Regions from separate parts of the Arsenicicoccus sp. oral taxon 190 genome, predicted to be linked through region 2. Evidence: predicted binding sites of a transcription regulator. Region 2 holds the regulator's gene; the other holds the start of a gene.
The links. Region 2 encodes HrcA, which represses chaperone genes, less so after heat shock. Its sites were predicted from a motif close to TTNGCACTCGNNNNNNNCGAGTGCNAA; they were not measured.
Positions count from the first base shown of each region.

Region 1 (3,409 bases), 510 kb from region 2:
TGCTCTGACCACTCACCCGCGCACCTCCCCTCCCCGCGATCGTGGTCGGTTTTGGTGCGTGGGCGACCAAAGGGGACCACGATCTCGGGAGGGTGGGAGGGGAGGGGGGCTGGGGGTCAGGCTGGGGTGACGTGGATCGCCGTGGGGCGCCCGGCCATGCGGGTGAGGATCAGCGTGGCGGGCCGCGAGCCCTTGAGCCTCAGCGTCCTGCGCAGACGGTCCGGGTCGACGTCCACGCCGCGCTTCTTGAGGGTGACGGTGGCGCAGTCGATCCCGCGCAGGTAGGCACGGATCGCCTTGTCCTGCAGCGGGATCTGCTCCACGACCCGAAACCTCCTGGCCCACGGGAGGTCTCGCTCGACCCCCGCCGTCACGTAACCGACCCCGTCGTCGAGCTCGACGCCCCCGGTCCGGGCCTCCAGGGCGCCGACCAGACCCGCCCGCAGCACCGCGCGGTCCGGCTCGTAGATCCACTCGGCCAGCCCCTGCGGGACGCCCGGGCGGTCCGCCGGGACGTCGTCCTCGGTCACGACGGCCGCTGTGGGGGAGGCGATCTCGCCACCCATCACCAGCGCCGTGCGCCCGTCGTGACGGGCGGCGGCGCCCCACCACAGCGTGCACTCGAGGACCTCGCCGCGCCAGGACACCCACTGCGCCTCGGTGCCCTCGGGCCGGGCCGCGTGGGCGAAGGCCGGTGAGAGCTTGGCCCCCGCCGCCGGGACCCGGCCCGCGACGTCCTGCACAAGCTCCCAGGACGGGGCCAGGTCGTCGAGCCGGAAGGTCCTGCGCGTCCGTCCCGTCGCGTCGGCGACCCCGGGGGTGCGTCGGGCCGGGTCGAGCCAGACGGCCGTATGCCGGTCCCCGCCGGCCAGCTCGCCCGCCACCTCCTCCGCGCGGGCGCACCGCACCTCGCGCCCCAGGTTGTGCGTCGCGAGCGTGGCGGTGACCTCGTCGGCATCGATCGCGTCGACCACCGACCCCGCCGCCGCCATCGCCCGGCCGTCCAGGGCGAGACCGCAGCCCAGGTCGAGCACCCGCTCGGCGCCCGCGTCCCGCAGCCGCGCGGCGTGGTGGGCCGCGATGGCCGGGCGGGTGGCCTGCTCGAGCCCGTCGACGGTCAGCAGCAGCTCGTCGACCGCGTCGCCGAGCTTGGTGCGGCCCCGGGTCCGCAGCATCGACTGGGTGAGCACCGCCGCGACCTGGTCGGCGTCGAGACCCGTGCGGCGCAGTCGCTGGGAGGTGGCGAGGGCGGCGCTGTCGGCATACGGGCCCAGACCGGCGAGGATGGCGAGCGCCTCGGGCGAGGTGAGCCACCGGGCCGTCGCGAGATCCATGCCGCCATCCTCTCTCACGCTCGAGCTGCGCTGGCACTCGACTTGACCGAGTGCCAAGGGCTTCCTAGATTGTGGGTTAGCACTCTCGACAGGCAAGTGCTAACCGGTTCTGAGCTGGTCGACCCCCGCGACGGCGACCATCGACGGCCGATCAGCACGTCGAGGGCCACCACATCTGTCCACTCTCGACATTCCCGAAGGGGAGGTCACCACAGTGTCGGTTTCCATCAAGCCGCTCGAGGACCGCATCGTCGTCAAGTCCGTCGAGGCCGAGCAGACCACCGCGTCCGGCCTGGTCATCCCGGACACCGCCAAGGAGAAGCCCCAGGAGGGCGAGGTCCTGGCCATCGGCCCCGGCCGCATCGACGACAAGGGCAACCGCGTCCCCATGGACGTGCAGGTCGGCGACAAGGTCATCTACTCCAAGTACGGCGGCACCGAGGTCAAGTTCGGTGGTCAGGAGTACCTCATCCTGAGCGCCCGCGACGTCCTCGCCGTCGTGGGCTGACGGCTGATCGCCCACCACTGACGTCTGGGAGCCCCGGCCCGAGCCTTCGCGGCTGGGGGCCGGGGCTCTCGTCATACACCTAGAGACAGAAGGACACTCATGGCCAAGACGCTTGAGTTCAACGACGACGCGCGCAAGTCCCTCGAGCGCGGCGTCGACGCCCTCGCCAACGCCGTCAAGGTGACGCTCGGCCCCAAGGGCCGCAACGTCGTCATCGACAAGAAGTGGGGCGCCCCCACCATCACCAACGACGGCGTGACCATCGCCCGCGAGGTGGAGCTGGACGACCCCTACGAGAACCTCGGCGCGCAGCTCGCCAAGGAGGTCGCCACCAAGACCAACGACATCGCCGGTGACGGCACCACCACCGCGACCGTGCTCGCCCAGGCCATGGTCAAGGAGGGCCTGCGCAACGTGGCCGCCGGCGCCGCCCCGGCCGGCGTCAAGCGCGGCATGGACAAGGCCGTCGACGCCGTGTCCGAGCGGCTGCTCGCCAACGCCCGCGAGATCGAGTCCAAGGACGAGATCGCCAAGGTCGCCGCCCTGTCCGCCCAGAACGACGAGGTCGGCTCGCTCATCGCGGACGCCTTCGACAAGGTCGGCAAGGACGGCGTCATCACGGTGGAGGAGTCCTCGACCGCGTCCACCGAGCTCGAGTTCACCGAGGGCATGCAGTTCGACAAGGGCTACATCTCCCCCTACTTCGTCTCCGACCCGGAGCGCATGGAGGCCGTCCTCGAGGACGCCTACGTCCTGATCAACCAGGGCAAGGTCTCGGCGATCGCCGACATCCTGCCGCTGCTGGAGAAGGTCGTGCAGGCCGGCAAGCCGCTGCTGATCATCGCCGAGGACGTCGACGGCGAGGCGCTGTCCACCCTGGTGGTCAACAAGATCCGCGGCACCTTCAACGTGGTGGCCGTCAAGGCCCCCGGCTTCGGTGACCGTCGCAAGGCGATGCTCGCCGACATCGCGGTCCTCACCGGTGGCCAGGTCGTCGCCGAGGAGGTCGGCCTCAAGCTCGACCAGGTCGGTCTCGAGGTGCTCGGCCAGGCCCGTCGCGTGGTCGTCTCCAAGGACAACACCACGATCATCGACGGCTCGGGCGACACCGACGCGGTCAACGGTCGCGTGGCCGAGATCAAGGCCGAGATCGAGCGCACCGACTCCGACTGGGACCGTGAGAAGCTCCAGGAGCGTCTCGCCAAGCTCGCCGGTGGCGTCTGCGTCATCAAGGTCGGCGCCCACACCGAGGTGGAGCTCAAGGAGAAGAAGCACCGCATCGAGGACGCCATCTCCGCGACCCGCGCCGCGATCGAGGAGGGCATCGTCGCCGGCGGTGGCTCGGCCCTGGTCCACGCGGTCAGCGCCATCGACGAGCTCGGGCTGACGGACGACGAGGCCACCGGTGCCAACATCGTCCGCAAGGCCGCGGCGGAGCCGCTGCGCTGGATCGCCGAGAACGCCGGGCTCGAGGGCTACGTCGCCGTCCACAAGGTCGGCGAGCTCGAGGTCGGCACGGGTCTGGACGCCGCCTCCGGGGAGTACGTCGACCTGGTCAAGGCCGGCA
Region 1 is NZ_CP012070.1:58,637-62,045, reverse strand. Features, by position in the region: gene ADJ73_RS00270 (ribokinase) at 1-8, shown strand, start outside; gene ADJ73_RS00265 (THUMP-like domain-containing protein) at 117-1,334, opposite strand; gene groES (co-chaperone GroES) at 1,549-1,842, shown strand; gene groL (chaperonin GroEL) at 1,942-3,409, shown strand, end outside.
Region 1: the regulator HrcA is predicted to act here: its motif matches at 1,365-1,391, upstream of groES (co-chaperone GroES).

Region 2 (3,409 bases):
GACCACCCCGGCCGAAGGTGAGGTCGCAGCGGCGCCGCCGGGCGAGGCGCTCCTCGGGCGACCCCGCCGCCCCGACCCAGTGGGTCAGCTGCGGCGCCACGACCTCGTCGACGAGCCGGGTGCCGCGCCGCTGGTCCTCCCACGGCAGGAAGGAGTACACGTCCTCCCAGGTCTCGCCCACGGCGTCGGCCGTGGTCAGGCCCAGGTAGGACACCGAGATCCGGCGGGCCGCGTCGTCGAGCCCGCGGTCGGCGTCGGCGAAGGTGTAGAGCTGCTCCACGTAGCCCAGCTGCCGCCCGGTCCGGGAGGCCACCCAGCTGCGCAGGCTCGCCTGCAGCGAGGACTCGCCGGCCTGCAGCGGCCCGGCCGGCAGCCCGGCGGGCTCGTCCGGCAGCGCGGGGACGGCCAGCACCGTCGGCCGCCCCGCGACGACCGCGACCACCACGGCCACCAGCTCGGCGACCAGGTGCTGCTCGTCCACGTCGGCTCCTACTCCTGCGGCGGCACGGTCACGAAGTCGATCAGCTCCTCGACGCTGGCCAGCAGCGTGGGCTCGAGATCGGCATACGTGCGCACGCTACCGAGGATCTGCTTCCAGGCGCGCGCGATGTCGGCCTGCGACTGGTGCGGCCACCCCAGGTGGGCGCAGATGCCGTGCTTCCAGGACGTGCCGCGGGGGATGGTGGGCCACTGCTCCAGCCCCAGCCGGGCGGGCTTCACCGACTGCCAGACGTCGACATACGGGTGACCGAGGACCTTCACGTATGCCGAGAACCGGGGCACAGCCCTGGCCTCCTCGACGATCCGGGCCTCCTTGGTGCCGGGGACGAGGTGGTCCACCAGGACGCCCATCCGGCGCTGCGGGTCGGGCCGAAAGTCCCGGATCACGGCCGCGAGGTCGTCCACGCCGTCGAGCATCTCGACGACGACGCCCTCGATGCGCAGGTCGTCGCCCCACACCTTCTCGACCAGCTCCGCGTCGTGGCGACCCTCGACGAAGATCCGCGAGCCGCTGGCCACCCGGGCGGGCGCGGCGGCGACGGCGCGGGACCCGGACGCGGTGCGGGAGGTGGCCTGCCGGGCCTCGGCGAGGCGGGCCTGCGCGGCGCTCGTGTCGGGGACCAGCGTCACGGGGCGGCCGTCGACCCAGAAGCCCGGGCCCATCTCGAAGCCCCGGGTGCGCCCCTTGCGGTCCTCCAGGTGGACGACGTGGATGCCGCCGGCCTTCTCCACCCGGACCACCGCCCCGACCCAGCCGGACTCGACCTCCTCGACCACCAGGCCGCGGCTGGCGGGCAGGTCCTGGGACCGGCCGCGGCGCGGTGTCCTCCAGTCGCCCGAGAGCACGTCGGTGCCGTAGCGGTCGGCCACGGGATCCTCCTGTCGTTGTGGGGCCGGGGGTCGTCCCCGACCGGTGCTGAAGGCTAGCCCGGGCACCCACGGAGTTCGTCGTGGCGCGCCACCGGGCGTAGAATTGGCACTCGACCCGGTGGAGTGCCAGAGACCGTGAGGAGGGCGAGGATGAGCGAGGGGCGGCGGCTGCAGGTGCTGCGCGCGATCGTGCAGGACTACGTGGCGACCTCCGAGCCCGTCGGCTCCAGGTCCCTGCTCGAGCGCCACCAGCTGGGGGTCAGCGCGGCCACGGTCCGCAACGACATGGCGGCCCTGGAGGAGGACGGCCTCATCGCCGCCCCCCACACCAGCGCGGGCCGCATCCCCACGGACGCCGGCTACCGGCTCTTCGTCGACCAGCTTTCGGAGATCAAGCCGCTGTCGCCGGCCGAGCGCGCGGCGATCCAGGAGTTCCTCACCGCCGCGGTCGACCTCGACGACATCGTGGACCGCACGGTGCGGCTGCTCTCCGGGCTGACCCGGCAGGTCGCGGTCATGCAGTACCCCTCCCTTACCCGCTCCTCGGTCCGCCACATCGAGCTCGTGCCCATCGGCGGGTCCCGGCTGATGGTGGTGCTCATCGTCACGACCGGCCGGGTCGAGCAGCGCGTCGTCGACACCGGGCAGGACGTCACCGGCGGCGACGGCGAGCGGCTGGTCTTCGACCTGCGCGGCGCCCTCAACACGATGGCGGCCGGCCGCCCCTTCACCGAGGTCGCGGCGGGTCTGGGGGACCTGCCCGACCAGTTCGCCCCGCAGGACCGCGCGGCCGTCGAGGCGGTCACCACCGCGCTCGCGGAGCTCGTGGTCGAGGAGCGCGAGGAGCGGGTGGTCGTGGCCGGCACCAGCAACCTCGCCCGCGGCGGCGACTTCCCGCTGACCCTGGGCCCGGTGCTGGAGGCGCTCGAGGAGCACGTGGTCCTCCTGCGGCTGCTCGACGCCATGCACGACGACCCGGTGCGGCCCGCCGACACCGACGTGGTCGCCGTCCGGATCGGGCACGAGCTGTCCCACGCCGGGCTCGTGTCCACCTCCGTGGTGGCCACCGGGTACGGTGCCGGCCCCGACCACGTCGCCGGCCTCGGGGTCGTCGGCCCCACCCGCATGGACTACCCCACGACCATGGCCGCGGTCCGCGCGGTCGCGACCTACGTCTCGCGCTCCCTCGGGGCCTAGCCGCACGGCCGCAGCACGCCACGTCACCCGCACACCACCACGCAGGCAAGGACATCCGTGAACGACTACTACGCAGACCTCGGGGTCGAGCGCGGCGCCAGCGCCGAGGAGATCAAGAAGGCCTACCGTCGGCAGGCCCGCAAGCTCCACCCCGACGTCAACCCCGGCCCGGAGGCCGAGGAGCAGTTCAAGAAGGTCAGCCAGGCCTACGACGTGCTCGGCGACGCCGACAAGAAGCGCGCCTACGACATGGGCGCCGACCCCTACGCCGGCGCGTCGGGCGGCTTCGGCCAGGGCTTCACCTTCAGCGACATCATGGACCAGTTCTTCGGGGCGGGCGCCGCCGCCGCGGGGGGCCGCGGGCCGCGCTCGCGGATGCGCCGCGGCCAGGACGCCCTGGTGCGCGCCGACGTGGACCTGCGCACCGCGGTCTTCGGCGACACCACCGAGCTGACCCTGGACACGGCCGTCGCGTGCGGCACCTGCCACGGCGACGGCTGCCAGCCGGGCACCACCGTGCAGACCTGCTCGGCCTGCAACGGGCGCGGCGAGATCCAGCAGGTGCAGCGCAGCTTCCTCGGCCAGATCATGACCTCCCGGCCGTGCGGCGTCTGCCACGGCTACGGGACCGTCATCCCCAACCCCTGCTTCGAGTGCTCCGGCGAGGGCCGGGTCCGCACCCGGCGCGGCGTCACGATCAAGGTGCCGGCGGGTGTCGACACCGGCACCCGCATCCAGCTGCGCGGCGAGGGGGAGGTGGGCCCGGGCGGCGGTCAGCCCGGCGACGTCTACGTCGAGATCGTCGTGACGCCCCACCCGACCTTCCAGCGCAACGGCGACG
Region 2 is NZ_CP012070.1:3,069,032-3,072,440, reverse strand. Features, by position in the region: gene ADJ73_RS14315 (NUDIX hydrolase) at 1-481, opposite strand, end outside; gene ADJ73_RS14310 (DUF3097 domain-containing protein) at 490-1,371, opposite strand; gene hrcA (heat-inducible transcriptional repressor HrcA) at 1,522-2,568, shown strand; gene dnaJ (molecular chaperone DnaJ) at 2,626-3,409, shown strand, end outside.